DNA from 2 places in the Methylomarinum vadi genome. Region 2 is predicted to be linked to the other one. Evidence: predicted binding sites of a transcription regulator. Region 2 holds the regulator's gene; the other holds the start of a gene.

Region 1 (14,892 bases), 120 kb from region 2:
GCAGTGTCGCCAAACAGGAAGATCTCGAATGGCGTAGCTGGCCGGTCAACAAACGCCTGGAACACGCCCTGGTCAAGGGGATCACCGATCATATCGACGAAGATACCGAACAAGCCAGGCAAGAAGCGGAAAAGCCGCTGCAGGTCATCGAAGGGCCGCTGATGGACGGCATGAACGTGGTCGGCGATCTGTTCGGCGCCGGCAAAATGTTCCTGCCGCAAGTGGTCAAGTCGGCGCGCGTCATGAAAAAGGCGGTCGCCTATCTGATGCCGTTCATGGACGCGGAAAAATCCGAGGAACGCCAGGCCAACGGCAAGGTACTGATGGCGACAGTCAAGGGCGATGTTCACGATATCGGCAAGAATATCGTCGGCGTGGTGCTGCAATGCAACAACTACGAGGTCATCGACCTCGGCGTGATGGTGCCTGCGGAAAAGATTCTGCAAACGGCCCGCGAGCAACGGGTCGACGTGATCGGACTGAGCGGCCTGATCACGCCGTCATTGGATGAAATGGTGCATATGGCCAAGGAAATGGAACGCCAGGGCTTCGACATCCCGCTGTTGATCGGCGGCGCGACCACCTCGCGCGCCCATACCGCGGTCAAGATCGAGCCGAATTATCACGGCCCGACCGTTTATGTCGCCGATGCCTCGCGCAGCGTCGGCGTGGTGAGCTCCCTGCTCAGCACCGACATGAAAGAGACCTATAGCGCGAAAATCCGCGATGAATACGCACAGGTCCGCGAACACCATAAGGGACGCAAGGCCAAAACCCAACAATTGACATTGGAACAAGCCCGGGCCAATAAATTCGATTACGACGGTTTCCAACCGGTCAAGCCGTCATTTCTGGGCACCAAGGTGATCAATCGCTTCCCGCTGGAAACCCTGGTGTGGTACATCGACTGGACGCCGTTCTTCCATACCTGGGAACTGTCCGGCCGCTATCCGGCAATCTTCGAGGACAAGGTCATCGGCGAGGAAGCGAGAAAGCTGTTCGATGACGCCCAGGTGATGCTGCATAAAATCATTGCCGAGCAATGGCTGGAAGCGCGAGCCGTGATCGGCTTTTTCCCGGCCAACAGCCGCGACGAGGACATCATCCTCTATACCGACGAGACCCGCAGCGAACAACGGGAAGTCCTGCATCATCTGCGTCAACAGAACGCCAAGGCGCCCGGACGCCCCAATTACTGCCTGTCGGATTTCATCGCCCCGGTCGACAGCGGCAAGCCTGATTATATCGGCGGTTTCGCCGTCACCACCGGCATCGGCATCGAGAAAAAGCTGGAAGAATTCGAACGCGATCACGACGATTACAGCGCGATCATGTTAAAGGCGCTGGCCGACCGCTTGGCCGAAGCCTTCGCCGAATACCTGCACGAAGTGGTCAGAAAAGAGTACTGGGGCTACGCCCAGGAAGAACAGCATGACAACGAGGCCCTGATCGCCGAAGCCTACCAGGGCATTCGCCCGGCGCCCGGCTATCCGGCCTGCCCCGACCATACCGAAAAAGGGAAATTGTTCGCCTTGCTGAACGTGACTCCAAGCACCAGCATCGAACTGACGGAAAGCTACGCGATGACGCCGGCGGCGGCGGTCAGCGGCTGGTACTTCTCCCATCCGGAATCGCAATATTTCAACATCGGCAAGATCGACCAGGATCAATTGAAAAACTATGCGCGGCGTAAGGGCATGAGCGATGAAGCGGCGGAACGCTGGCTGGCGGCGCATTTGCACCAATAACCACCGAGGAAGAGCAGATGGCAGCAAAAGAGGTGATTGAACGCTCGATGGAACGTGCCATGTATGCCAGCCGTTGGATTCTGGCGCCGATTTACCTGGGCCTGAGCGTCGTACTGCTCGCCTTATCGATCAAGTTTTTCCAGGAACTCTACCATTTCTTGCCGCATTTTCTGGAAATCGATGAATCCGAGATGATCCTCAAACTATTGACCCTGATCGACCTGACCCTGGTCGGCAGCTTGACGGTCATCGTCATGTTCAGCGGTTACGAGAATTTCGTCTCGCAAATGGACATCGGGCCCAATGCGGAAAAATTAGGGTGGTTGGGCACCCACGATTACAGCTCGTTGAAGATGAAGGTGGCCTCATCGATCGTCGCCATCTCCTCGATCCATTTGCTGAAAATCTTCATGAATGTGCAAAACACCGACAACAGCAAATTGCTGTGGTATGTGGTCATTCATCTGACACTGGTGACCTCGGCATTGATGCTCGGCTTTCTGGACAAATTGACCAAGCATAAATGAGCGGCTATTACCTTTTCTCGACTGCCGGTTGCCACTTGTGCGAACAAGCGGAACGGTTGCTCGAACAATCGGCCATCGCTGACGCCTATCAGAAAAAAGATATCGCCGATACCCCGGAATGGCTGGAGCGCTACGGCATACGCATTCCCGTGCTTTACCACTTAAGCAGCGGGCAGGAATTGAGCTGGCCGTTCGACGAATCCACTTTACAAAGGTTTATCGCCGAACACCCATGACGCGGCGGAAAACGAAATAACGGATAACAGTTTGAACCAATCTGAGAGCTTTAATATGAGCATAATCCGTCAGGACGATTTCATCGACAGCATTGCCGACGCGCTGCAATACATTTCCTATTATCATCCGCGGGACTTCATTCAGGCCATGCACGCCGCCTACGAAAAGGAACAAAGTCCGGCGGCCAAGGACGCAATCGCCCAAATCCTGATCAATTCCCGCCTCTGCGCCGAAGGGAAACGCCCGGTCTGCCAGGACACTGGCATCGTCACGGTCTTCCTGAAAATCGGTATGGACGTGCGCTGGGACGCGAAGCTGAGCGTGGTCGACATGATCAACGAAGGCGTACGCCGGGCCTATACCCATCCGGACAATGTGCTACGCGCCTCGATCCTGGCCGACCCGGCCGGCAAACGCGTCAACACCGGCGACAACACCCCCGCCGTCGTGCACATGGAAGTCGTGCCGGGCAACACCGTGGAGGTCGAAGTGGCGGCCAAGGGCGGCGGCTCCGAGGCTAAATCCAAATTCGCCATGCTCAACCCGTCCGACAGCATCGTCGACTGGGTGTTAAAAACCGTGCCGACGATGGGAGCCGGCTGGTGTCCGCCCGGCATCCTCGGCATCGGCATCGGAGGGACGGCGGAAAAAGCGATGCTGCTGGCCAAACAGGCCTGCATGGAATCGATCGATATCCAGGAACTGCACGCCCGCGGCCCTGACAATGCCCTGGAGGAATTGCGCCTTGAGCTGTTCGACAAGGTCAACGCCCTCGGCATCGGCGCGCAGGGGCTCGGCGGCTTGACCACGGTGCTCGACGTCAAGATCAAGGATTATCCGACCCACGCCGCCAACAAACCGGTGGCGATGATCCCTAACTGCGCCGCGACCCGCCACGCCCATTTCGTCCTCGACGGTTCCGGCCCGGCGCAATTGCAGCCACCGAAACTGGAAGATTGGCCGATCATCAGCCGGGATGCAGGGGAAACCGCGCGCCGCGTCAACCTGGACAGTCTGACCAAGGAGGACATCCTAGACTGGAAACCGGGCGAAACGCTGCTATTAAGCGGCACGCTGCTGACCGGCCGGGATGCAGCGCACAAACGCTTGGTCGACCTGTTCGAGCGCAGCGAGACTCCGCCGGCGAACATCGATTTCACCAATAAATTCATCTATTACGTCGGCCCGGTCGATCCGGTGCGCGACGAAGTGGTCGGTCCGGCCGGACCGACCACGGCCACACGGATGGACAAGTTCACCGAGGCGATGCTGGAACATACCGGGCTGCTGGGCATGATCGGCAAGGCCGAACGCGGACCGCAGGCGATCGAGGCGATCAGGAAACACCAGGCGGTCTCGTTGATCGCCGTCGGCGGCGCCGCCTACCTGGTGTCCAAGGCCATCCGCCATGCCCGCGTCATCGCCTTCGAAGACCTTGGCATGGAAGCGATCCACGAGTTCGTCGTCGAGGACATGCCGGTCACGGTCGCGGTCGACAGCCGCGGCGATTCGATACACGTCAGCGCGCCTAGGTTGTGGCAAGCGAAGATCGGCAAGATTCCTGTAGTTACCGAATAAATCTAATCGACCGCGCCTACGGCGATCGCTTTTCGTAATACACAAATAACCGTAGATTGGGCTGAGCGATAGCGAAGCCCAACATTTCCGAAATGTCTAAATGTGTCGGACTTCATCCCAAACCGACGCATCTTGAGACATCCAAAAAATAGTATAAAGAGGAAACCGTTGGAACGAGAAAAATCAACTCTTTATTAACAACCAAATGCCCTTAACATCATGGAAAAACTGACCTGTTTCAAAGCCTACGACATCCGCGGCCAATTGGGCGCGGAGCTGAACGAAGACATCGCCTATCGCATCGGCCGCGCTACCGGAGAACATCTTAAAGCCCAAACCATCGTCGTCGGCGGCGACGTGCGCCTGACTTCGGAGCCATTGAAGCAGGCATTGGCCGAAGGCTTGATGGACGCCGGCGTCGACGTCATCGACATCGGTATGACCGGTACCGAGGAAATCTACTACGCCGCCCAGGCACTGGACGTGGACGGAGGCATCGAAGTGACCGCCAGTCACAATCCGATGGATTACAACGGCATGAAACTGGTGCGCGAGAACGCCAAGCCGATCAGCGGCGACAGCGGCCTGCACGAAATCCGGCGTCTGGCCGAAACCAATGCCTTCGGCCCTGTTGGCCGTCGCGGCCAACTGACACGTCTCGACCACCTGGACGCCTATGTCGACCACCTGATGGGCTACATCGATGTCGCCAAGCTGAAACCGATGAAGCTGGTCGTCAATGCCGGCAACGGTGCCGCCGGCCATGTGATCGATGCGCTGGAAGCTCGGCTCAAACAGACCGGAGCGCCGATCCAATTCATCAAGGTCCATCACCAGCCGGACGGCACTTTCCCCAACGGCATCCCCAATCCGTTATTGCCGGAATGCCGCCAGGACACCGCCGACGCCGTCATCGAACACCGAGCCGACATGGGCATCGCCTGGGACGGCGATTTCGACCGTTGCTTTCTGTTCGACGAACAGGGACGGTTTATCGAGGGTTATTACATCGTCGGTCTGCTAGCGGAAGCCTTCCTGCACAAGGTGCCCGGCAGCAAGATCATCCACGATCCGCGCCTGAGCTGGAACACGATCGACGTGGTCGAGGCCGCCGGCGGCATTCCGGTGATGTCGAAAACCGGTCACGCCTTCATCAAGGAGCGCATGCGTAAGGAAGATGCGATTTACGGCGGAGAGATGAGCGCGCACCATTACTTCCGCGATTTCGCCTACTGCGACAGCGGCATGATCCCTTGGCTGTTGGTCACCGAGTTGTTATGCGTCAAGGGGCAGAGACTGTCGGAAACGGTCGCCGAACGCATCGCCGCCTACCCGTCGTCCGGCGAGATCAATTCCAAGCTGACTGACCCTGCGGCGGCCATCGACCGCGTCAGGAAACATTTCGAGACGGATGCACAGGTTGTCGACGAGACCGACGGCATCAGCCTGGAATTTTCCGACTGGCGCTTCAATCTGCGCTCGTCCAACACCGAGCCGGTCGTCCGCTTGAATGTCGAATCGAGGGGCGACAATACGTTGATGGAACAGAAAACAGAGGAAATTCTGGCGTTGTTACGACAATGATCGCTAGGGAAATGCGGATTATTTCAGTATTTCATTGAGTGCAGGGACGCGCGAACAAAATCGATCGCCAAGGGAAATCGAATTTTCTCGAACCGGGCGCCGAGAATTCCATGACGGATTTATTCAGCGCTTCCTTAGGAGGCACATAAGTGCCGAAGGCAATGTCTTCGGCACCTGTCGTTTTTTAATACCGGGCGACGGGCAGTAATTCCAGCGAGCCTTCGGCTCGAACACGTTCATAGCTGTAGATGGCCTGGCCATGGGCGGTGTCGACATACTCGACATTCCAGGGCACGCTAGTTTCAGAGCCCGTATGGTGGTAGCTATGAATGGCCGGCCCATAAGCCTGACTGACGTATATAATTTCCGGATGTAGAGACACCTCCCCAACCAGATTGCTCGGATAAGTATGGATGCCGTGATTCGCCGAATGGGAGTTATAGATCAATTGCGTCCCCTCAGCTAAGCTGGAATTTTCGCTCGCACCGGCGCCAAGTGCGGCTAATCCGAGCATGAGCGAGGTTAAGGCGATCGCCACGTTCTTCATTGTTGTTGCTAGTTGTCCGTTCATCACAACCCTCCTCTTTTGTTCTTTCTTCACTATTCTCAGACTACTCTTTTTTTTCTAAAGCTCAACAAATGAGAACGATTATTGTTTACTGACACTCCGCCTTAACTAAGCCCCCAGAATAATTATTCGACGCAGTTGACTGGACCCGCTTCCTTCGGAAGCCGTTTTTTACCTCAACCGGCCTCCAGCCCCCACTATTGTTTAGGCGTATTTTGCGACTGCTCGGCGACGGTCTCGGGCAGCATTTCCAATGCGGTGGCAGAGGTCCGCACCATCGGTATGAATTCATTTTGTTCTTGGACCACCTCGGGTTTACGGGAAAACAGCAAGACCCAACCGATCAGCGTCAGGACTACGAACGCCAACGCGCAATAGAGAAAAAAGCTACCGTCTCCCAGCCAAGCCATGAAAAAAGCGGCCAACACGGGACTCACCGCAGAGCCGATGCCGTAAAGCAACAACAGCCCCCTGCTGGCTTCCAGCGCATCCGACAACTGCAAATGATCATTGAAGTGAGCGACACTTAAACTATAAGTGGAGAAGAAAGCCCCGCCACAGAAAAAACTGACGGTCAACATGGCACGATGCGAATCCGTGGCCAGAAAAAAATTAGCGACGGACAACATCGTTCCCAACAGGGAAACGATCAATAACACCTTGCGTCGATCGAAACGATCGGACAACCCGCCTATAGGCCACTGCAATAGCGCTCCGCCCAACACGAACAAGCCCATGAAAGCGGCGACCCCCTGTTCGTTCAACCCGACGCGTACCGCAAATAACGGCCCCATGCCCCAGAAAGCACCCGCCACCAACCCCGCGACAAACACCCCCAGCATGCCCAGCGCGGAAATAGCGAACATTTGTTGCAGCGACATTGTCGCCACCTCCGCGGGGGGAGGTTGTTCGACCCGGGTCAATGCAACCGGCATCAAGCCGAGCGACATAAACATCGCGGCGATTGCAAACAACGTGAAATGACGAATATCGTCGACCAGTATCAGATATTGGCCCGCCGCTAGCGACAATAAGACTACCGTCATATACACGGCGAATATCCGACCGCGCACTCGATTCGGTGCCAGCACGTTGAGCCAGCTTTCGATGGCCGTAAAAATGCCGATCATGCCGATGCCGGTGACGACTCGCAATAAGGCCCAAACCCAAGGATCCAGCCACAGGGCATAAACGAGAATGACGGCCGAAATCATCGCGGCGAAGGCGGCGAAGGCTCGGATATGACCGACACGTTTGATAACGGGCGGAGCGATGAAGCTGCCGGCGACATAGCCGATGAAATAACTCGACATAATCGTGCCGGTCAATGCCAATGAATAGCCTTCGGCGCGAGCCCGCAAGGCGAGCAACGTACCCAACAGGCTGATGCCCAACATGATCAACGCGATGCCGAGCAGTAATTGATAAATGGCCTTGAATGAAGACATGTTCCCAACTTTAACAGAGCCTACGCGGGTTCTTCAACGTCTTCAAATAACCGAGTTAAAGAAGCCGCCATCTTGAAAAATCCGCTAACAAACGACAAGCCTCGGCATTTTTTGTTGACCGATCGAATGAATTTATCGATACTTCCCCCCATGATCAAGACTTCATTCAACCACAGACCGACTTTTTGGCGCTGGCTGCGACGCGGCATGCCGGCGGTGAATCTGTGCGCATTGAAAATGATTGAATGATCTAACTGACTACACGATCGCTCACCAAGGCCGCAGGTTCACCCGAATCTGCGGCCTTTTTTTTCGCCTGGAGAAAATGATGGGGTTTACATTGGAAAAAGTCGTCCCGTGGGGACGCTCCTTCGAAGAATATGTCGCTATGTTCGCGTTGAGCGAGGTGGACTTGCAAAAGTTCATACTCGGCATCGGCGACGGCCCGGCTTCGTTCAACGCGCTAATCCACGAGCGCGGCGGAAGAATGCTATCCGCCGATCCGGTTTATGCTTTCAGCGGCGAGCAAATCCGCGGCCGTATCGAGGAAATATATGACGATACGATCGAACAGGTCGCCGCCAATGCCGAACACTTGCGGCTGGAGCGATTCGGCTCGGCCGCCGCCCTGGGGCAAGTGCGCCTGCGGGCGATGGAACGCTTTTTACGGGATTTCGAGGGCGGCAAGAGAGAAAGGCGCTATTTGAGCGCGGAATTCCCCGATCTCCCCTTTGCCGACCATAGCTTCGATCTGGCCTTGTGCTCGCATTTGCTGTTTTTGTACAGCGAACAGCTAGAGCAGGAGTTTCACCTGCGTTCAGTCATGGAGCTGTACCGAGTCGCCCGAGAAATACGTATTTTTCCACTGCTCGACTTATCGCACCAAACGTCGCCGCACCTGCAGCCGGTGTTGGCGGAATTAAAGCAAGCAGGCTTGCAGGCCAACATCGAAAGGGTCGATTATGAGTTTCAAATCGGCCCCAAGCACATGTTGCGAATAATGAGCGACTAAAACTATGACTAACCAGGAAAACAAGCACATGAACCCATCCATTGCGGCAATCATGCCAACCGCCCCAAGGCCGAACTGCATTTTCGTCTCCGGCAGGGGTTCTTATCTCGAAGACCTGCACGGTAACACCTATCTGGATTTTATCCAGGGCTGGGCCGTCAACACGCTGGGCCACAATCACCCCGCTCTGGTCGAGACGATTCAACGCCAGGCGCAAACGCTGATCAATCCCAGCCCCGCTTTTTATAACGAACCGATGTTGCAATTGGCCGAACGACTGACCGCAAACAGCGCCTTCGACCACGTCTTTTTCGCCAACAGCGGCGCGGAAGCCAATGAAGGAGCGATCAAACTGGCGAGAAAATGGGGCGCCCGTTATAAAAACGGGGCCCATAAAATCATCACGTTCGAAAACGGTTTCCACGGCCGCACGTTGGCGACGATGTCGGCCTCGGGCAAGGCCGGCTGGGATGGGCTATTCGAACCGAAGGTAGCGGGCTTCATCAAAGTGCCTTATAACGACTCGGCAGCGGTCGCACAAGCGATCGACGATCAAACCGTGGCGCTGATGCTGGAGCCGATTCAAGGCGAAGCGGGCGTGCTGCCGGCCGCTGTCGAATTCATCCGGTCGCTGCGGCGCTTGGCCGATGACAATAATTTGTTGCTAATTTTCGATGAAATCCAGACCGGGATCGGCCGCAGCGGCGAACTGTTTTGCTATCAGCATTTCGGCATCGAACCGGATATTATGACATTGGGCAAAGGCCTGGGCGGCGGCGTGCCGTTGGCCGCATTATTGTCGAAACAAGAATTCAGTTGCTTCGAATTCGGCGATCAAGGCGGCACCTACAATGGCAACCCATTAGCGGCCGCCGCCGGTTTCGCCGTGATCAACGAAGTGCTGGCGGAAGGTTTTCTGCACCGGGTCCGCGAACTAGGCGATTACCTAATCCGGCACCTGCAAGTTCTATCAAACCGGTATGCATTGGGCACCGTGCGCGGCAAGGGGTTGTTGCTAGCGCTAGAAACCCGAGACCTGGATGCGACGCAAATCGTAACAATGGCACTGGAGAGGCATCTGCTGCTAAACGCGCCACGGCCTAACTGCCTACGTTTCATGCCGGCATTGAACGTCGCCCCAGAGGACATCGATCGCATGATCGAAATACTCGATGGCATTTTAACTGAATTACGGGTGATGTCTCATGAAGCTTAAACCTGTCGCCAGCAATCAAAAGCCCTATCTGCAACCCTGCGCTATCATCGACTGGCGCCAGCCGCAAGTGCTCGAACAGGCTCGCCGGTTGACTAACTCCTTGAATTCGGAGAAGGCTATCGCGCAGCGTTGTTTCGAATGGGTCAGGGACGAAATCAGGCACAGCTGGGATTATCGCCAGGGTCCTGTTACCTGCCGCGCGTCGGAAGTATTGCGTCATGGAACAGGATTTTGTTACGCCAAAGCGCATTTGCTGGCGGCCCTGCTTCGCGCGAACGGCATTGCCGCCGGTTTGTGCTATCAACGCCTAAGTCTGGAAGGGAACGGTTCGCCCTATTGCCTGCACGGCCTAACTGCGGTTTATTTGCAGGAACATGGTTGGTACCGTGTCGATCCGCGCGGCAACAAGGCCGATGTCGATGCCCGCTTCGACCCTCCGCGAGAATATTTGGCGTTTGACATTTTTCAGCAAATGGAATGGGATTTCGTCGAGATCTATCCACGTCCCTTACCGGTCGTGATCGATGCCTTACGAAAAAACGACAGCATCCAGGCGCTCTATCGCAATTTGCCAGATAGAGAACCAACAGATTTGGGTAGCGCCGGTGATTGCCAGGGAAATGCTGATTAATTCAGCATTTACTGGAGTGCAGAGGCGCACGACCGGAGAAATCCAGGAGGGATTTATTCAGCGCGTCCCTAGATAACTGCCACATTCCTGCTTGGTAAAACGGGGAAAGTCTTCGAACGAAGTCATCTATCGAGATATCATCGAGGAAATGCCGCGGCTATGTATCCGAACTCCGGAGCTATTTTCCGGTAGGCGTCTCTTTATACATCTTTGTTCGCGCCGAGAACCGCGCATTCACCACTACCTCCGTCTTTCGTATTTTCTCTCAAACCAGCATCCATAAAAAAGCCCCGGCTGCCGAAGCAACCGGGGCTCTTGGCAAGGTGCGCTGCGCTTAGCGCAACCTACCGCTAAAAGGCTTGAAGCCGGCAATTACATCATGCCGCCCATACCACCCATGCCGCCCATGCCGCCCATGTCAGGCATTGCAGGAGCGCCTTTTTCGTCAGCCGGCTCATCGGCAACCATTACTTCGGTTGTAATCATCAGACCGGCAACGGAAGCCGCGTTTTGCAGCGCGGTACGGGTTACTTTGGCAGGATCCAGAATACCCATTTCGATCATGTCGCCGTATTCGCCGGTTGCAGCGTTGTAGCCATAGTTACCTTCGCCTTTCGCTACTTCGTTCAATACGACGGAAGATTCGTCGCCCGCATTTTTAACAATTTGACGCAGAGGTTCTTCCATCGCACGACGCAGAATGTTGATACCGACGTCTTGATCGTGGTTGGCGCCTTTCAAGCCTTCCAGAGCTTTCAACGCACGAACCAGAGCGGTACCGCCACCGGCAACGACACCTTCTTCGACCGCGGCGCGAGTTGAATGCAGCGCATCTTCAACGCGAGCTTTCTTCTCTTTCATTTCAACTTCGGTCGCAGCGCCAACTTTGATCACGGCAACACCGCCGGCCAGTTTAGCCAGACGCTCTTGCAGTTTTTCTTTGTCGTAGTCGGAAGTCGCTTCTTCGATTTGCGCACGAATTTGAGAAACACGACCTTTGATGCTGTCTTCTGAACCCGCGCCATCGATGATGGTGGTGTTTTCTTTGCTGATTTGTACTTTTTTCGCGGTACCCAGTTGATCCAGCTCGGTTTTTTCCAAAGCCAGTCCGACTTCTTCGGAGATGACGGTGCCGCCAGTCAGAATCGCGATGTCTTCCAGCATGGCTTTGCGACGATCACCGAAACCAGGTGCTTTAACGGCCGCCACTTTGACGATGCCGCGCATGTTGTTGACAACCAAAGTCGCCAACGCTTCGCCTTCGACGTCTTCGGCGATGATCAACAATGGACGACCTGCTTTGGCAACGCCTTCCAGCACTGGTAGCATGTCGCGGATGTTGGAGATTTTTTTATCGTGCAACAGGATGTAGGGGTTTTCCAACTCCACACTCATGTTGTCTTGGTTGTTGATGAAGTATGGTGACAAATAACCACGGTCGAACTGCATACCTTCTACGACGTCCAGTTGGTTTTCCAACCCCGAACCTTCTTCGACGGTGATGACGCCTTCTTTACCGACTTTTTCCATCGCTTCGGCGATGATGCTGCCAACAGATTCGTCGGAGTTTGCCGAGATGGTGCCAACTTGGGCAATGGACTTACTGTCTGCGCAAGGCGTCGCCGCTTCTTCGATCGCTTTAACCGCAACAGAAACCGCTTGGTCGATACCGCGCTTCAGATCCATTGGGTTCATGCCCGCGGCAACTGATTTGATGCCTTCGTTCAGAATGGATTGTGCCAAAACGGTCGCGGTGGTGGTACCGTCACCGGCTACGTCGGAAGTGTGAGAAGCCACTTCTTTGACCATTTGCGCGCCCATGTTTTCGAATTTATCGCTTAATTCGATTTCTTTCGCGACAGACACGCCGTCCTTAGTGATGGTCGGTGCACCGAAACTTTTGTCCAGAACCGCATTGCGACCTTTAGGGCCTAAAGTTACCTTAACGGCATTTGCCAGGATGTTTACGCCCGCCACCATTAATGTGCGTGCATCAGTACCGAATTTTACGTCTTTTGCTGCCATTTTTATTCCTAAACTCTAATTAATGTTAACCGAAATGATTTTTCAAAACGCGGACTTAGCTCAAAACCGCCATGATGTCGTCTTCGCGCATCACGATGACATCTTCGCCATCGACTTTGACTTCGGTGCCGGAATATTTGCCGAACAACACTTTGTCGCCCACTTTGACATCCAACGCGCGTACTTCGCCGTTATCCAGCAATTTGCCGTTGCCTACCGCCAGCACTTCGCCTTGGCTTGGTTTCTCGGCTGCCGAGCCCGGCAGAACGATACCGCCCGCGGTTTTGGTTTCTTCTTCAACACGTTTGATAATCACTCTGTCGTGCAAAGGACGAATTTTCATCAAGATCTCCTAACATTAAAAACAAAGGTTTAAAAAATTATTAGCACTCGCTAGTAATGAGTGCTAATAATAATAAGCTTTTGCACTCTGTCAAGTTCTTTGGCATCATTCCCCATCCATTTTATTGCCCTCACATGACAAATGAATGACCACCAATTACTCCGCTACAGTCGACAAATCATGCTGCCGCAAGTCGATATTGCCGGACAACAAAAACTGCTCGACGCCAAGGCACTAATTATCGGTGCTGGAGGCCTCGGCTCTCCTGCCTCGATGTACCTGGCCGCGGCGGGCATCGGTCACATCACGTTGTATGATGATGACCAGGTCGATTTGTCGAATCTGCAAAGACAGATTGCGCATTACACCTCCGATATAGGGACGGACAAAGTAATTTCAACCCTCAATACCCTGAAAAAATTAAATCCGGATACGCAAGCGGTCGCTCATAATGAACGCTTGACTGGAGAGCGCCTCGCACAGGAGGTAAAAAACGCCGATGTCGTGCTAGATTGCAGCGACAATTTCGCAACCCGCTTTGCCATCAACGCGGCCTGCGTTAAACATAAAATACCTTTGGTATCCGGTGCCGCCATCCGTTTCGAGGGTCAGGTCTCGGTGTTTACTCCGGGTTTTTACGACAGCCCCTGTTATAACTGCCTGTACAACCACGATGGCGAAGACCCGCAAAACTGCGCGACCAATGGCGTGATCGCGCCGATTACCGGCATCGTCGGCAGTATTCAGGCATTGGAAGCCATGAAGATCATCATGGCGATCGGCGAGACATTGACCGGCCGATTATTACTGCTCGACGGCTTGACGATGGAGTGGAACACGATGAAGCTGAGAAGAAATCCAGCCTGCCCGACTTGCGGAGAGGGTTAGCGAGCTGCCATATCAACTAAAAGAGCGGGAAAAATTCCCGCTCCTTATTTGCCAATTAAGCCGAATTAATATCTTAATCTCTCAACGGCAGCCCGCTTGGCACTCTAGTCGGAACCGTGGAACGCAAATCTAGACTGGCCGGATCGGTCAGGGCGCGCAAGAACTCGATCAAATATGCAATTTCCTCATCGCTCAGCTGAATCGGTTCGATCTCGATACTGTTCGCCAATTCTGTTCGACTTGCGGAATCATTGTGCACCTCGAAGTCGATTTCATCCAAATCGCTTCTTGACGGCAATACCGCTTGTTGAATGTCGTAATTATTCAAGCTGCTCAGCGCATCATCCTACCGGGCTTATCTCATTGAATACTATAGACAACTCACTCTTAAGTAAGCAGTATTCGAGCCTAACCCCTTTGATACTTTTTGTCCGAGATGGGGCGTTGGTCGGACTCGGTGCTCAATGAGAGACGGGAAGCGACAAAAAAACCTGGGTTTTGGGAGACGGTCGCCTTCAGGTGGAAATCGAACGGCTTATACAGCGGTCAAGCAAAAAACAAAGCCGAGGGGGACAGGCCATCAGAAAGGGCCAGAAAGGTTAAAAATCGAGCCTACCCTCTTTGCTTTCCTTTGGTTTGGAAATCATCTCTGTTGAACCGCTTGAGAAATTAATAAACGATCAACTATCGTAAAAGTGTCGCAACTTGCGACACTTTTCTTAAGACATGCGTGAAAAAGTTGAATACCTACCGGCCTGAAGTCAGTACACATTGACACAAAAAAAGAGGCAAACAATTTGAAAGGTTTATATTGCCAGTACCGACCGGGTATTACCCGGCCGGATTTTCCAGATTTATTTTGACTAATAATCTGCGCTGCCACTCAAATCTCTGATCTCCACGGCTTCATCAAATGCATCCAAGCCGGTTATGTCGTTGTTCCAGATATACACGTTATTCGCATCCGCGCCGACCTGTACACCAACAGCATCCGGCGCTTCGTTAGGCCCGCCATTGGCATTAAAAGACAGCCCGGCCTCGATGTTGCCGATGTTGTTACCTTTGATTGCCACTTCCTTACTATCGG
Region 2 (14,892 bases):
GTGGACGGCGTTCACCCAGCACTTAAACGCCATAGGCTATTGGTTACGATTTATTTTCCGTTAATTTAGGTGCTGGGGGCTTTACGATAGCATCCCTGCTGTCGAAACCTCCGCTAAAAACCCCTTTGCCGTCTTGGATAAATGCCGAAATTCGAAGTGCGAACAGCATAATATCCATTCGACCGAAACAAGCCGGTTGCATTCGTATTTGGTGGCGGGAGGTTAAGCGGATATACTGATCACGTTTTTTGAAGGCATGGGCGCGGCTTGTTTTTATAGCCGTCGTTCTTCAAAATTCGGCGCCTCAATACCTTCTCTTTCCGGAGGTTATCGTAAAAGCTGTAGGTTGGGTTAGCGAAGCGTATCCCAACACAATTAAAACGATGGGTATAGCTACGCTCTACCCCTACAATCTTTTACGACGGCATCTTCCGGGAGAAGGGAGCGCAAAAGAAGCGAATTTTGCAGCGCGAACAGTATCATTCAAGTTGGCTTTTAGCTTTTTCGTCATCTGACTCGGATAATAAACGCGCCGTTGATTGCGTGATAACAATAAGTGAGGAGGAAAATATGATTGGTTCGATCGTTGCCGCCGGGGTGGCAATTTGGTTTTATTTCACCGCCAAGAATAGCGGACGCCAACCGATTTCCTGGGCCGTGGCCGGCCTGTTGGTTTATTTCATCGTCGCTCTGCTGTGGACCAAGTTGGTAACGCCGCCGATCAAGGACGCGGCGACGCATAGTCAAAGCGGCCTGTTGATCTTCCTGACGCGTTACGCCTATATTGTCGTCGGCTTGACCTGCGCCGCATTGTTCAATCTTAAATTCGGCCGCAGCAAGGTAGAGGACTGATTTCACCCGGGACGAGTGATGACATGGAGCGTGTATATCATTCTTTGCAGCGACGGCAGCTTGTATACCGGCATCAGCAATGATGTCGGCAGCCGCTTCAAGCAACACGCGAAGGGACTGGGCGCCAAATACTTTCGCGGGCGCCAGCCGGTCAAGCTGGTTTATCTGGAAGGCGAACATGATCGCAGTTCCGCCGGCAGGCGGGAACATGTAATCAAACAGATGAAGCGGGCGGAAAAGTGGCAACTGATCGACTCGCCAGACAATGAGCTGCAAACCGGGTGATTTCTTCCTTTACCGCATCCACGCGAAAATTCCATGATGGCCAACGAGCGCAGAATTTTATTTGCCGGCGATCCACATGGCGACTTTGCGCCGCTGATCGATGCGGTCAAATCCCATCACCCCGAGGCCGTCGTTATGCTGGGCGACTACGACCTGGAGAAGCCGTTACAACATTATTTGCGCCCCATTGCCGGCCTGACCGAAATTTGGTGGATTGCCGGCAATCATGAGTTTGAATGTTACAACCGGCATCGTTTTCTGTTCGACTCGGCCTTCGCCGACAATGGGTTGCACCTCAAGGTCAAGGAAATCGCCGGCCTGAGAATCGCCGGCTTGAGCGGTATATTTCTGGGCCGTGTCTGGTATCCGCCGCGGCAACCGAAGTGGCGGAGTAAAAAGCATTATTTAAGCCGGCAGCCCGCCAATATCCGTCGAGCCGGTTTATCCCTGAAATACCAGTCGGCCATTTGGCACGATGAATTGGAGCGCCTGAAAAGGCTTAATGCCGATATCCTGGTCACCCATGAGGCGCCGCGCAGCCACCGCCACGGCTTCATCGCCATCGATGAATTGGCCGTTGCCTTGGGCGTCCGTCAGGTGTTCCACGGTCATTTGCACGAACATTATTCCGCGCCGATCAAGCACGGCATCATGGTGCATGGGGTGGGCGACAGGATGGTCGTCGATTTAAACGGCGATGTTCTGTAAGCCGGTTGTCACAGCGGACGTAACCCGACCAGTTTTGCTTGTTCGATGGCATAAAAAAGGCCGACATATTGCCGGCCTTTCTCGAACTTAAATCAGAAGACTGAGCTTCGGATCAAAACGCCAATTGGGTTCTGAAGGTGAAGGCGTGTACGTCTTCGATGTCTCCACCGTTAGCGGCTGTGACGGGAGAGCCGCTGATGTCGAATGCCGTGCGGTAGTCCGCCATCAGACGCAGGTTTTCGTTCAGATACCAGTTCAAGGCAACGGTCACCGCTTTTTCGCTGCCGCCATTGTAGCCATCGGAATTCAGGTCATTTTGATCGTAACGTGCCGCCAATTCAACCGCGCCCCAGCCGCCGTTTCTCAGGCTGAAGTTCTGATCTGGTTTCAGACGTTTAAATTCGCCGTCGGAGCCTTTATAGGTGCGGGATTCACCGGTCAAAGTCCACCCCGCTTGCACATAGAAGGCGTTGAAGTCTAAAGTTGGCTCATTGCCTCTCAGGTCAGCCCACAAATGCGCATATTCGCCTTGAACAGAGAATGGGCCATACATGTAAGCGCTTTCGAAGCCGGCCATGGTGAAGTCTTTGGCGTTGTTAATCTTAAGCTTTGTCAGTTTAAGATTCGACATGTGAGTGGTTTCATAGCTCAACTCAACACTGCCTTTGTTACCTCTAAGGGCGCTGCCTTTGCTGTCCATGGTGCGGTAACCGCCATACGTACCCAAATGCAGAACCTGATCCTTTTCATTGATCGGCGCATAGGTCAAGCGAGATGCAATGCCATAGCCCTCGTCAAGATCATTTTTGTTCGGTTCCATCGATTCGCCATAGGCGCCAATTTGAGCAGACCAGTCATTACCTGAAGATTTGGCGTGGATACCGATAGCACGGTCAAACAGGTTGGCGGTCAGCGAGTTGACCAGTGAGCGCTCGGTAAACATGATGTCGTTCGAGCTTTCCTGCAATTCCATGCTGATCGGTTGCTTCTGGTGACCGACGGTCAGTTCCAGCCAGTCGATGCCCTTATAGGTTACGAACATGTCCTTGACGGCGGTGCTGTTGTCGGCGAAGTCGACTTCGGACATAAACTTGAAATCCCTCCAGAATTGGCCTTTAAAGAGCAGACGGCCGCGCCTGATTTCGGTTCCATCTTCGGCTGCACCGCTAACGGCTTGGTCGTTACTGTGGAATGTCGCATCAGCCTGAATACGCCCGCCGAACGCAAATTTAAAATCGCCGTCGCCGGTTTCAAACTGCAAGCCTTTTTTATTCAGTTTGATTTTGATGTCGTCGACATCCTTTTTGCTCAGCGTTTCCTTCTTGATCAGCGTGTCGTATTGAGTCTGGTTGATTGCGCCGTTTTGCAGCAGCATGTCCAATAACTCTTTGTCCGCCGCTTGCGCGGATAAGCTGCCCAGTGCCGTCGCGGTGCCCAGTAACAGCATTTTGGCTGTTTTGTTAGTTGCCATCAATTTTGTACCCAATGTTGTTAAAAAAAATCAATTTGTTGTAAAAACTGGACACAGCATAAAAAAACATTGTTACAAGAATATGACAGCGCTAAATTGTTTTTTGACGGGGTAGTCAAACTGGATAATTATTGCCCAGCTTGGTGGGTAATATTTTTAAGCGTTCGATAATTAAAGAAAAAAATTTTTTATGGCGCTGCAAATATAAAAAGTGGAATGATTTTTTTAACTTTAAAATCAATAAGTTATGTATTCTATGGCGCTACAGCCGCAAGGCTAAGTTTAAGGAAATGTTTTTAGTCATTGCAAATGAAATGTTGATTCGTGTCGAGGGGAAACTTTCTCGGGCGCTTGATTGATTTTCATGAAGTTGTCACATTAGTTGTAAAAAAACGACAGAGAGAAGCTGTTAACAATAAATATATATGAGAATGATTTGCATATAGTTTATGGGTCGGTTTAAAATCTAGCTTTAAAATTTATTGGAGTTGGAGATGAAACGATTTAACCGAACACTTTGTTCCGCCGCGGTGTTAGCGGCTCTTGGCGGCTCGGCCTCAGCTGCGGAAGGGGAAATGTCTAAACCGCAAACCATGGAGGAAATGTGGGAAATAATTCAGGCCCAGCAGCAGCAAATCAATCAAATGACGAAGAAGCTGGAGGAAGTCAGCAAAACCGCGAAAAACACTGAAGTACAGGCCCTGGATCACAAAACCAATGTGTTGGCTGAGGAAGTGGAAAAAATCCGCACCGAGATGTTTATTCCCGAAGACATCGAATATAAAAGCGCCTACGGCTTGGGCCCTGCCGCATCGAAGGTTTATCAGGTTGGCAAGGGCTTATCGATCGGCGGTTATGGCGAGGCCAATTATCAAGCCATCGTGAATGATGAAACCGGTAAAAACGATAACGCCGATTTCGAGCGATTGGTTTTATATGCCGGTTATAAGTTTACCGACAACATCCTATTTAACAGCGAAATCGAATTCGAACATGGTTCGACCGACAAAAATGGTTCGGTATCGGTCGAATTCGCGGCGCTGGATTTTTTTATCGATCCGATGGCTAATGTTAGAGCCGGTATGGTGCTGATGCCAATGGGCTTTATTAACCAGATTCACGAACCGCCGTTCTTTTTCGGTAACAATCGTCCGGAAGTCGAACGCAGGATCATTCCCAGCACATGGCGGGAAATCGGTGTCGGTTTGTTTGGTGAAGTGCTTCCAGGCTTGACCTATACCACTTATGTCGTTAATGGATTGGATGCAAGCGGCTTCAGTTCGTCAGGTATTCGCGGTGGCCGGCAAAAAGGTAGCCAGGCAAGGGCGGAAGATTTGGCATTCGTCGGTCGTGTCGATTACGCGCCGGCGCAATTGCCCGGCGTAACTTTTGGCGGTTCGGCTTATTTGGGTAACTCCGGGCAGAACCAGGTGTTTGCCGGCCGCCAGGTCGACGCGTTTACCCAATTGTACGAAGGCCATGTACAGGTGAAATACCGCGGCTTGGAATTTCGCGCCTTGGGATCCTGGGGACATATCGACGATGCGGCCGTCCTGAGCGCGGCCAACGGCTCTACCGTCGGCGAGGAAAACTACGGTTGGTATGCCGAAATCGGTTACGACGTAATCCCGCTGCTGTTTCCGGAAAGCGCGCAATACCTGGCGCCATTCTTCCGTTACGAGCAACTCGATACCGTCGCCAGTGCGCCGGCCGGTTTTATGGACGATTTGAGCAAGGATAAGGAAATCTTCCAGGTGGGCTTGCAATATAAACCGATTCCCAATGTCGTGATTAAGGCGGATTACCGCAACTGGGATTCCGAGGGCGGAGATTTGCCGGACGACTTCAATCTTGGTCTGGGCTTTATTTTCTAAATTTAAAGCGAAAAAGACGAAAGGTTCGAAATGGCTGTTCGGTCTTGAGCCTTTTGTCTAGACCCTTAGATATTAGTATGAAATGACTTCCACACCTCTGGTCCCCATGCTCCTCCGTGGGGATCGGTCTGTGTCGCACTGCGGCGCGGGACGCAAAGCGTCCCTGGAGGCGTTTCCACGCCAGAGCATGGAAACGACGAAGATGGAAGGAACCGGAAAGTTAACCCGGTCTTGCGGCTGTAGTGTCATAAGATACATAACTTATTGATTTTAATTATCCATCATAAGGTTTAAACCACCGGCTTTAGCCGGTCAGCTTTAGCTGCGATAATTTGCCCAAGGAGGTGGCGATGGACTATAGATACGGCAGCCATACGGTTTACCAAATTGAGTATCATTTTGTTTGGGTTACAAAGTATCGTTATAAAGTGCTGAAGGATGAAATAGCCGAACGAGTGAGAGACTTGGTGCGGCAGACATGCGAAGCCTTTGAGATACGGATTATCAAAGGTATCGTGAGCAAAGATCATGTGCACATATTGGTGAGTGCGCCGCCGACTATGGCCCCAAGCGAAATCATGAGGCGAATCAAGGGACGAACTTCGAGCTATCTGTTCGAAGAGTTCCCGCACTTGAAAAAGCGATATTGGGGTCGACATTTTTGGGCCCGCGGTTATTTTTGCGCCACAGTGGGGCAAATGACTGATGAGATGATAAAGCAATATTTGGAGCATCACTTTGAACCTAATCCAAACGATAATTTCAAGTTGGAGCCCGACTAAGACGCGTCGTTTAGTCGACGCGTATCCGGACTTTCAGTCCGTTATTGGAACCCACCCGCTTGAGCGGGTGGTTGTTTAGTTATAAACACTCATGCCGCTTTTCATGGTTGCAGTACCGCAAAATTTATTTTTCTTTAGTTGTCAAATGCTCAGAAATATAGCTTACAAAGCCGGGTTGATATTTGCCTGTCCTTGCTACTCGATTCGCGTTAATCAATCAAGTTGCATTATCATAAAGTCTTTTTAATTTTTCTCCCTACAATGCCCAGATCAAAGTTCGTACAGATAGCGTCCGTTTTGTTATTGCTGTCGCTGGCTTTTCCCGGTTTCGGGAAAATTTATTACAGCAAGAACGAGGCGATGGAGCTGGCCTTTGGTAAGGAGGCGACGGTCGAAGTGTTGTCGCTGTTTCCCAAAGCCGATGAAATCGAGCAAATCGAAAAGCTGGCGCGGGTGAAATTGGAATCGGCGCTGTTTTCGTTCTATGTCGGAAAAAAGGATGGCAAGGTGCTCGGTTACGCGGCGATCGAGAGCCATACCGTGCGCACCAAGCCCGAAACCTTGTTGGTGGTGTTGAATCCGGAAGGGAAAATCACCGCCATTCACACTTTGGCGTTTCACGAGCCTCCCGAATATCAACCGCCGCAACGCTGGTATGAACAGCTTTATCGGCGCGAGTTGGATCAGCTCAGTTTCAACGCCGATATACAAGGCATCACCGGCGCGACGCTCAGCACTCGCTCCGCGCTGAACATTTCCCGCAAGGTGATGGCGATTTTTCAAATCTTGGTCAAAGGCAAACCGAACTGATGCGTTTTTTCGTAACCGGCGAACAAAATCGTCAAATGCTGCTGAATGCCCTGGTTCTGATGTTCATGGGCTACGTTTTCTTGCTGTGGATCAGCAATGGCATGATGTATTTTCATAAAATGGACCTGACGGCGGACTCGGTGATCGCTTATTATCTTGGTTCGGAAGAGGATTTCACGCAGCCGAAAAGCTATCAAAGCCTGTTGGAAGTCACGCATTTTCATTTGTTCGCGATGGGGATGCTGATTTTGACCTTGACCCATCTGATGTTGATGATCGATGTGCCGACACTGGTGAAGGTCTGGGTCAGTGTTTTAGTATATTGTTCGGCGATCGCCGATGAGTTGGCGGGTTGGTTGGTGCGTTTCGTGCACCCTTATTTCGCCTATTTCAAGATCGCTTCCTTTGTGCTGCTGGAGTTTTCCCTGGCGTTGTTGATAGCCGTCGTCGTCATCGCCCTCATTCAATCGCGTCGTAAAGCGCTGCGCAAACATTCCTCTTACTATTAGAAGACCCGGAAGTGCCGAGCGGATGCGAACGCATCCCGCAACTGCCGGGCGCCAAACAAGGTTTTCGTGGGTGCGGCATGGCTTCGTCGGACGCGTTACCTATTGTCCTCGTTTGACTTTTGCGGCAAGCTCGATCTTTGGAGGAGGCATTATGTATCGGGTCATAATCTTATTGTTTATAAGTGCAATCGCATCGGCCGAACAACGCATCGAAATCGGTCGCTTTTCCGCGGGAGATTTGTCGGGATGGGAAAACAAAAGTTTCGCGGGAGAGACGCATTACCAACTGGCGGAGTTGGATGGTCGTTTGGTGTTAAAGGCGGAAAGCCGGGCCGCGGCTTCCGGGTTGTATAAGAAACAGCGTATCGATCTACTGGAGACGCCCTACCTGAATTGGTCTTGGCGCATAGACGAACGACTTGCCAAACTGAACGAACGGGAAAAATCCGGCGATGATTATGCCGTGCGGGTTTATGTCGTCGTGAGTGGCGGTTGGGCTTTTTGGCGAACCAGGGCGATCAACTATGTCTGGTCGGCCAGCCAGGAGAAAGGAAGTGTGTGGCCGAACGCCTTTGCCGGCGATCATGCGATGATGATCGCATTGCGCGACCGAGACGACGAATTGGCGACCTGGTATCGGGAAAAACGCAATGTGCTGGAGGACTTGAAGCAACAGTTCGGCGGAAACATCCGGTATATCGATGCCGTGGCGATCATGACCGATACCGATAACGGCGGTGGACAGGCGGAAAGTTATTACGGCGATATTTTTTTCAGTCGCAACTGACAGCGAAAGATTACATAGCGATCTGTAAGTTTATTGACAAGATTTTGCGATATTGATAGCTTCTGCAATTAGCACTCTGTTGGGTGGAGTGCTAATTGGACAAAATCAGGTGTCAATGTGAAATATGGCCATAGTTTAAACGACAGGTCGCTGCATTTGTTAAAGGCGTTGGTCGAACGCTATATACAAGACGGCCAGCCGGTAGGGTCGCGGGTATTGTCGAAAGATTCCGACTTGAAGCTCAGTCCCGCGACGATCCGCAATGTCATGGCGGACCTCGAGGATATGGGATTGATTCATTCCCCGCATACTTCGGCCGGCCGGGTGCCTACCGTCCGTGGTTACCGGTTGTTTGTCGACTCCCTGTTGACGGTCAGGCCGTTAGAGTCGCGGTTGTTGGATTACTTGGCCGAAGGGCTCGAAAATAACTGCGAAGAGGCGGCCGTGTTGTTGGAAAAAGCCTCGAAATTATTGTCCGATGCGACCCGCATGGCGGGGATCGTCACCTTGCCCCGGCGCGAAGTCGTCAGCCTGAATCATATCGAGTTTTTATCGTTATCCCATAATCGGATCCTAGTCATTTTTGTCACCAACGGCCAGGAAGTCCATAACAAAATCATTCATACCGACCGCGCGTTCGGCGCCTCCGAATTGCAGCAGGCGGCCAATTACCTGAATTCCGTTTATGCGGGCAAAAGCGTCGCTTCGGTGCGGGAGTCGTTAATTCAGGAATTGGAACAAGATCAAAAAAAATTGAATCAGGGCATGATAGATGCGGTTGCCATGGCCAGGCAGGCCTTCGAGCAAAAGCCGCGGGAAGATTATGTGCTGAGCGGGCAGACCAATTTGATGGAATTTTCCGAGCTGTCGAATATGGAGCGACTCCGGCAATTGTTCGATGCCTTCAATCAAAAACGCGGCGTTATTCATTTGCTGGATAAATGCCAGGCGGCCAATGGCGTGCAGATTTTTATCGGCGAGGAATCCGGCTATGAGGCCTTCGACCACTGTAGTCTGGTGACTTCCTCTTATACCGTCAACGATGAAGTGGTTGGGGTATTAGGGGTGATAGGGCCAACCCGCATGGCTTATGAAAAAGTGATTCCGTTTGTCGACATGACGGCAAAATTATTAAGTGCGGCCTTGAATCCTAAATGAAAACCCCCATCTTAACTAACACAAAAAATTTCAACATTCGGGAGTGATAAATGAGTAACGAGCAGGATAAGCCTGAAATTCAAGAACCTAAGCCAGACAACGAACTGGGCGAAGAAGTGCTTGAACAAGCCGGTGAAAATGACGAGGCGCCAGAAAGCGAGGCGGCGCCGGAAGTCGTGGAGCAACCGGAGCTGACCGTTGAAGAATTGCAAAAGCAACTGGCCGCGGCGGAAAAAAAGGCCGCCGAGAATTGGGAAAAAATGGTGCGCATGCAGGCGGAAATGGAAAATTTGAAACGCCGGACTCGCATCGATCTTGAAAACGCGCATAAATTCGCCTTGGAAAAGTTCGCCAAGGAGTTGTTGACTGTGATGGATAGTTTGGAGCTCGGTATTCAGGCGGCCAACGGAGACAGTCCGGAAGTGGTCAAGCTACGCGAAGGCAGCGAATTAACCTTGAAACAATTCGAAGCGGTCTTCGCAAAATTCAATATCGAAGTGATCGATCCTGTCGGGCAACCGTTCGATCCCGAAAAGCACCAGGCGATGAGCATGATGCCGTCTGCCGATGCCGAACCGAATACGGTGCTGAATGTTTTGCAAAAAGGCTATCTGCTGAACGGCCGTTTGATTCGTCCGGCCATGGTAGTGGTCTCCAAGGCGGAAGACAAACCGTCCGGCGAGACAAAAATTGATGAGCAGGCTTGAATTTAAAGCATTTAGCCGCATATCAGTATTAATTTTAAATTACTAAGTTAATCAAGTCTGGAGAATTCAATGGGTAAGATAATTGGAATTGATTTGGGCACCACAAACTCATGTGTTGCCATTCTGGAGCATGGGACCGCGCGCGTCATCGAAAACAGCGAAGGTGCCCGTACGACACCTTCGATCATTGCCTTTACCGGCGATAACGAAGTGTTGGTGGGCCAGTCGGCGAAGCGTCAGGCGGTAACCAACCCCGATAACACCTTGTTCGCCATTAAGCGTTTGATCGGTCGCCGTTTTAAGGACGAGGCCGTGCAAAAGGACATCAAGATGGTGCCTTATAAAATCGTCGAGGCGGAAAATGGCGATGCCTGGGTTGAATGCCACGGCAAAAAAATGGCGGCGCCGGAAGTGTCCGCCCGCGTGCTGATGAAACTGAAAAAAGACGCCGAAGCCTATTTGGGCGAGGAAGTCAAAGAAGCGGTCATCACGGTGCCGGCTTATTTCAACGACTCGCAACGCCAGGCAACCAAAGATGCCGGGCGCATCGCCGGTTTGGATGTCAAACGGATCATCAACGAGCCGACTGCGGCGGCGTTGGCCTTCGGTATGGACAAACCGAAAGGCGACTCGACTATCGCGGTTTATGATCTGGGCGGCGGTACCTTCGATATTTCCATCATCGAAATCGCCGAAATCGAAGGCGAGCACCAATTCGAAGTATTGGCGACCAATGGCGATACCTTCTTGGGCGGCGAGGACTTCGACCTGCGTATCATCGATTATTTGGCGGAAGAATTCAAAAAGGAAAACGGCATCGACCTGCATAACGACCCATTGGCGTTGCAGCGTTTGAAAGAAGCGGCGGAAAAAGCCAAGATCGAATTGTCGTCTTCGACTCAAACCGATATCAATCTGCCTTACGTGACCGCGGATGCGACCGGTCCCAAGCACTTGAATGTCAAGTTGACGCGGGCCAAATTGGAAGCGCTGGTCGAGGATTTGATCGAAAAAACCAAGCATCCTTGCGAATTGGCCTTGAAAGACGCCGGCCTGTCGGCTTCGCAAATAAACGACGTGATTTTGGTCGGCGGTCAGACCCGTATGCCGAAAGTTCAGCAGTTCGTTAAGGAACTGTTTGGCAAGGAACCGCGTAAGGACGTGAATCCGGATGAGGCGGTAGCCCTGGGCGCGGCAATTCAAGCCGGCGTTTTGGGCGGCGACGTTAAGGACGTGTTGTTGTTGGACGTAACGCCGTTGTCTTTGGGTATCGAAACCCTGGGCGGCGTGATGACCAAACTGATCGAGAAAAATACCACGATTCCGACCAATGCTTCGCAGGTTTTCTCGACGGCCGAAGACAATCAGACCGCCGTGACGGTTCATGTCTTGCAAGGCGAACGGGAAGTGGCGGCCGGCAACAAGTCGTTGGGCCGTTTCGATTTGACCGACATTCCGCCGGCGCCGCGCGGCGTGCCTCAGATCGAGGTGTCGTTCGATATCGATGCCAACGGTATTTTGAATGTGTCGGCGAAAGACAAGGCGACCGGCAAACAACAGTCCATCGTCATCAAGGCGTCCAGCGGCTTGTCCGACGATGAGGTCGAACGTATGGTCAAAGACGCCGAGGCGCATGCCGACGAGGATAAAAAAGTGACCGAGTTGGTCGCGGCGCGCAATACGGCGGAAAGCATGATTCATGCCACGGAAAAATCCATGCATGAATTGGGCGACCAAGTCGCGGCGGACGAGAAATCGTCGATCGAGACCGCTATCAATGAGCTGAAGGAAGCCATCAAAGGCAACGATAAAGAAGCGATCGACGCGAAAACAGCGGCATTGACCGAGTTGTCCGGCAAATTGGCCGAACGCGTCTATGCGCAAAAAGGAGGCGCCGAGGGCACCGCGCAAGGCGATGCCGGCCAGGCACAGCAAGAAAGTGCCGCCGACGACGGTGTCGTCGATGCCGAGTTCGAAGAAGTCAAAGACGATAAAAAATAAGTTGTTCCAAGCAGGGGCTGGTATCATACAGCCCCTTTCTTTCCTTTAAACAGGATTCAAAATACCGCCGCGCTTGTTGGCGGTTATTTACGTTATGGCAAAAGAAGATTATTACAAACTGCTGGGTGTTGATAAAAACGCTAGTGACGCCGAGATCAAAAAAAGTTACCGGCGCCTGGCGATGAAGTTCCATCCGGATAGAAACAAGGACGATCCCCAGCTGGCCGAAAAAAAATTCAAGGAAGTCAAGGAAGCTTACGAAGTGTTATCCGACCCGAAAATGCGTTCGGCCTACGACCAGTTCGGGCATGCCGGCGTCGATCCTTCCATGGGCGGCGGACAGGGCTTCGGCGGTTTCGGCGGCGCCGAAAGTTTCAGCGATATTTTCGGCGACGTATTCGGCGATATTTTCGGCGGCGGAGGCCGGCAACGCAGCAGCGTTCAGCGTGGCGCCGATTTGCGCTATAACCTGGAGCTGACGTTGGAAGAGGCGGTCGGCGGCACCGAAGCGACCGTCAAAGTGCCAGTGTTGGTTACCTGTAGCGAATGTAACGGGAGCGGCGCGCGGAAAGGCAGCAGCCCGGTGACTTGTTCGACCTGTCATGGCCAAGGCCAGGTCAGAATGCAACAAGGTTTTTTTTCCGTACAGCAAACCTGTCCGACATGCCGCGGAACCGGCAAGCAAATCAAGGACCCTTGTCCTAAATGTTACGGCCAGGGAAGGGTGCAGGAAACCAAAACGCTGTCGGTCAAAGTGCCCGCAGGAGTCGATAGCGGAGACCGCGTTCGTCTGGCCGGCGAAGGCGAGGCCGGAGTCAACGGCGGACCGGCCGGTGATTTATATGTGCAGGTGCATGTCAAGGAGCACCCGATTTTTACCCGCGATGGGGCCAATTTATATTGCGAAGTGCCGATCAATTTTCCTACCGCCTGCCTGGGCGGGGAATTGGAAGTGCCGACATTGAACGGAAAGGTCAAGCTGAAAATTCCGCCGGAAACCCAAACCGGCAAGTTGTTCCGCTTGCGCGGCAAAGGCGTCAAGCCGGTGCGCGGCGGCGGTGTCGGCGATTTACTGTGCCGGGTGCAAATCGAAACGCCGGTACATTTGACCAGGGAACAAAAAGAATTGGTGGAAAAGCTGCGTGACTCGCTGACCGGGGGCGGCAAGCAACACAGTCCGCAGGAACATTCCTGGATTGATGGCGTAAAAAGCTTTTTCGATAACTTGACGGGATAATTATGACGAGAATAGCGGTGGTCGGAGCGTCCGGCAGAATGGGGCTTTGTTTAATCAAGGCGGCCTTATTATCGAAACAGACCGAATTGACCGTAGCGGTTTCCCGTCCGGACAGCATCGCGTTAGGTCGCGATGCCGGTGAGTTGGCCGGCGTCGCCGAATCCGGCGTAAAGGTGATGGAAGACCTGGGAGCTGTGACCGATCGCTTCGATGTGCTGATCGATTTTACCCGTCCCGATGCGTCGCTGGACTATATCGAAATTTGCCGCCAGGCGGGTAAAAAAGTGGTCATCGGTACTACCGGCTACAGCGAAGCGCAAAAGGAGGTTATCGCGCGTGCGGCGGATGATATCGCTATCGTGATGGCGCCCAATATGAGTGTCGGCGTGAATTTGTCGTTGAAATTGCTGGAAATGACCGCCAGGGTGATGGGCGACTACACCGATATCGAGGTGATCGAAGCCCACCACCGGCATAAGGTGGACGCGCCTTCCGGCACCGCCTTGAGAATGGGCGAGGTGGTTGCGGCGACGCTGGGACGCGATTTGAAGGATTGCGCGATTTACGGGCGCGAAGGCAATACTGGCGAGCGCGATCGCAAGACCATCGGTTTTTCAACGATTCGGGCCGGCGATATCGTCGGCGAGCATACCGTCATGTTCGCCGATGAAGGCGAGCGGGTGGAAATCACCCACAAGGCCAGTAGCCGGATGACCTTCGCCAATGGCGCGGTGCGCGCCGCCGTTTGGTTGGCCGATAAAAGCAACGGATTGTTTGATATGCAGGATGTTCTTGGCTTGAAAGAATAAGCGTCTAGCGGAGTTTGTGGCCGATAATCCGTTCGATTGGCGTGTCGGATTGCTCTTGGCCTTTTGAATGTCGGCAAATTGTTAATGAATTCCTGGTCATAATTTCGTAGAATTACCCTTATTTTTTGTCTTAAACAACGGGATAGGCCTGCGTGGTTTATCCCGTTTTGCACATTTTAAGGTGGCTAATCTTGAACAAACCTGCATTGCTGGTATTGGAAGACGGAACGGTCTTCAATGGCGTGTCGATTGGTGCCGACGGCTGTTCCGTTGGAGAAGTGGTTTTTAATACTTCACTCACAGGGTACCAGGAAATCCTCAGTGATCCTTCCTATGCCCGGCAAATTGTGACGCTCACCTATCCACACATCGGTAATGTCGGCACCAATGCCGAGGATAACGAGTCCGCGGCGGTCTATGCCAGCGGCCTGGTAGTTCGTGACGTGCCGATGTTTTCCAGTAACTGGCGTTCGGAAAAAACCTTGAGCGACTATTTGCGCGACAATAATGTCGTCGCGATTGCCGATATCGATACCCGTAAGTTAACCCGTATTTTGCGCGACAAGGGGGCGCAGCGGGGTTGCGTGATGGCCGGAGAAACGGTCGACAGCGAACAGGCTTTGAAAGCGATCGACGGCTTTGCCGGGTTAAAAGGCATGGATTTGGCCAAGGAAGTGACGACTTCCGAACAGTATGTTTGGCGCGAAGATGTTTGGCGCTTGGGGAAAGGCCATGCCGAGGCGGAAAACCTGAACAAGCATGTCGTGGCTTATGATTTTGGAGTCAAGCGCAATATTCTGCGCCTGTTGGCCAATCGCGGCTGCAAGGTTACCGTCGTGCCGGCGACGACGGCGGCCGAAGAGGTTTTGGCGATGAATCCGGACGGGGTGTTTTTATCCAAC

The links. Region 2 encodes HrcA, which represses chaperone genes, less so after heat shock. Its sites were predicted from a motif close to TNTTAGCACTCNNNNNNNNNGAGTGCTAANA; they were not measured.
Region 1: groES (co-chaperone GroES) is a predicted target of HrcA. The motif match lies at 12,956-12,986, and genes of this name have one in related genera.

Annotation. Positions count from the first base shown of each region.
Region 1 is NZ_JPON01000001.1:2,043,413-2,058,304, forward strand. It holds gene metH (methionine synthase) at 1-1,748, shown strand, start outside; gene EP25_RS0110235 (TIGR00645 family protein) at 1,766-2,275, shown strand; gene EP25_RS0110240 (glutaredoxin family protein) at 2,272-2,511, shown strand; gene EP25_RS0110245 (fumarate hydratase) at 2,567-4,090, shown strand; gene cpsG (phosphomannomutase CpsG) at 4,310-5,674, shown strand; gene EP25_RS21915 (hypothetical protein) at 5,859-6,245, opposite strand; gene EP25_RS0110265 (MFS transporter) at 6,440-7,690, opposite strand; gene EP25_RS0110275 (class I SAM-dependent methyltransferase) at 7,932-8,702, shown strand; gene EP25_RS0110280 (acetylornithine transaminase) at 8,707-9,918, shown strand; gene EP25_RS0110285 (transglutaminase-like domain-containing protein) at 9,908-10,549, shown strand; gene groL (chaperonin GroEL) at 10,922-12,574, opposite strand; gene groES (co-chaperone GroES) at 12,630-12,917, opposite strand; gene EP25_RS0110300 (HesA/MoeB/ThiF family protein) at 13,059-13,805, shown strand; gene EP25_RS0110305 (hypothetical protein) at 13,879-14,133, opposite strand; gene EP25_RS0110310 (hypothetical protein) at 14,669-14,892, opposite strand, start outside.
Region 2 is NZ_JPON01000001.1:1,922,413-1,937,304, reverse strand. It holds gene EP25_RS0109765 (hypothetical protein) at 571-852, shown strand; gene EP25_RS0109760 (GIY-YIG nuclease family protein) at 871-1,137, shown strand; gene EP25_RS0109755 (metallophosphoesterase family protein) at 1,171-1,845, shown strand; gene EP25_RS0109750 (OprO/OprP family phosphate-selective porin) at 1,958-3,316, opposite strand; gene EP25_RS0109735 (hypothetical protein) at 3,811-5,190, shown strand; gene tnpA (IS200/IS605 family transposase) at 5,541-5,972, shown strand; gene EP25_RS0109725 (FMN-binding protein) at 6,234-6,782, shown strand; gene EP25_RS0109720 (hypothetical protein) at 6,782-7,291, shown strand; gene EP25_RS0109715 (DUF3047 domain-containing protein) at 7,443-8,078, shown strand; gene hrcA (heat-inducible transcriptional repressor HrcA) at 8,196-9,236, shown strand; gene grpE (nucleotide exchange factor GrpE) at 9,287-9,943, shown strand; gene dnaK (molecular chaperone DnaK) at 10,013-11,944, shown strand; gene dnaJ (molecular chaperone DnaJ) at 12,039-13,181, shown strand; gene dapB (4-hydroxy-tetrahydrodipicolinate reductase) at 13,184-13,990, shown strand; gene carA (glutamine-hydrolyzing carbamoyl-phosphate synthase small subunit) at 14,182-14,892, shown strand, end outside.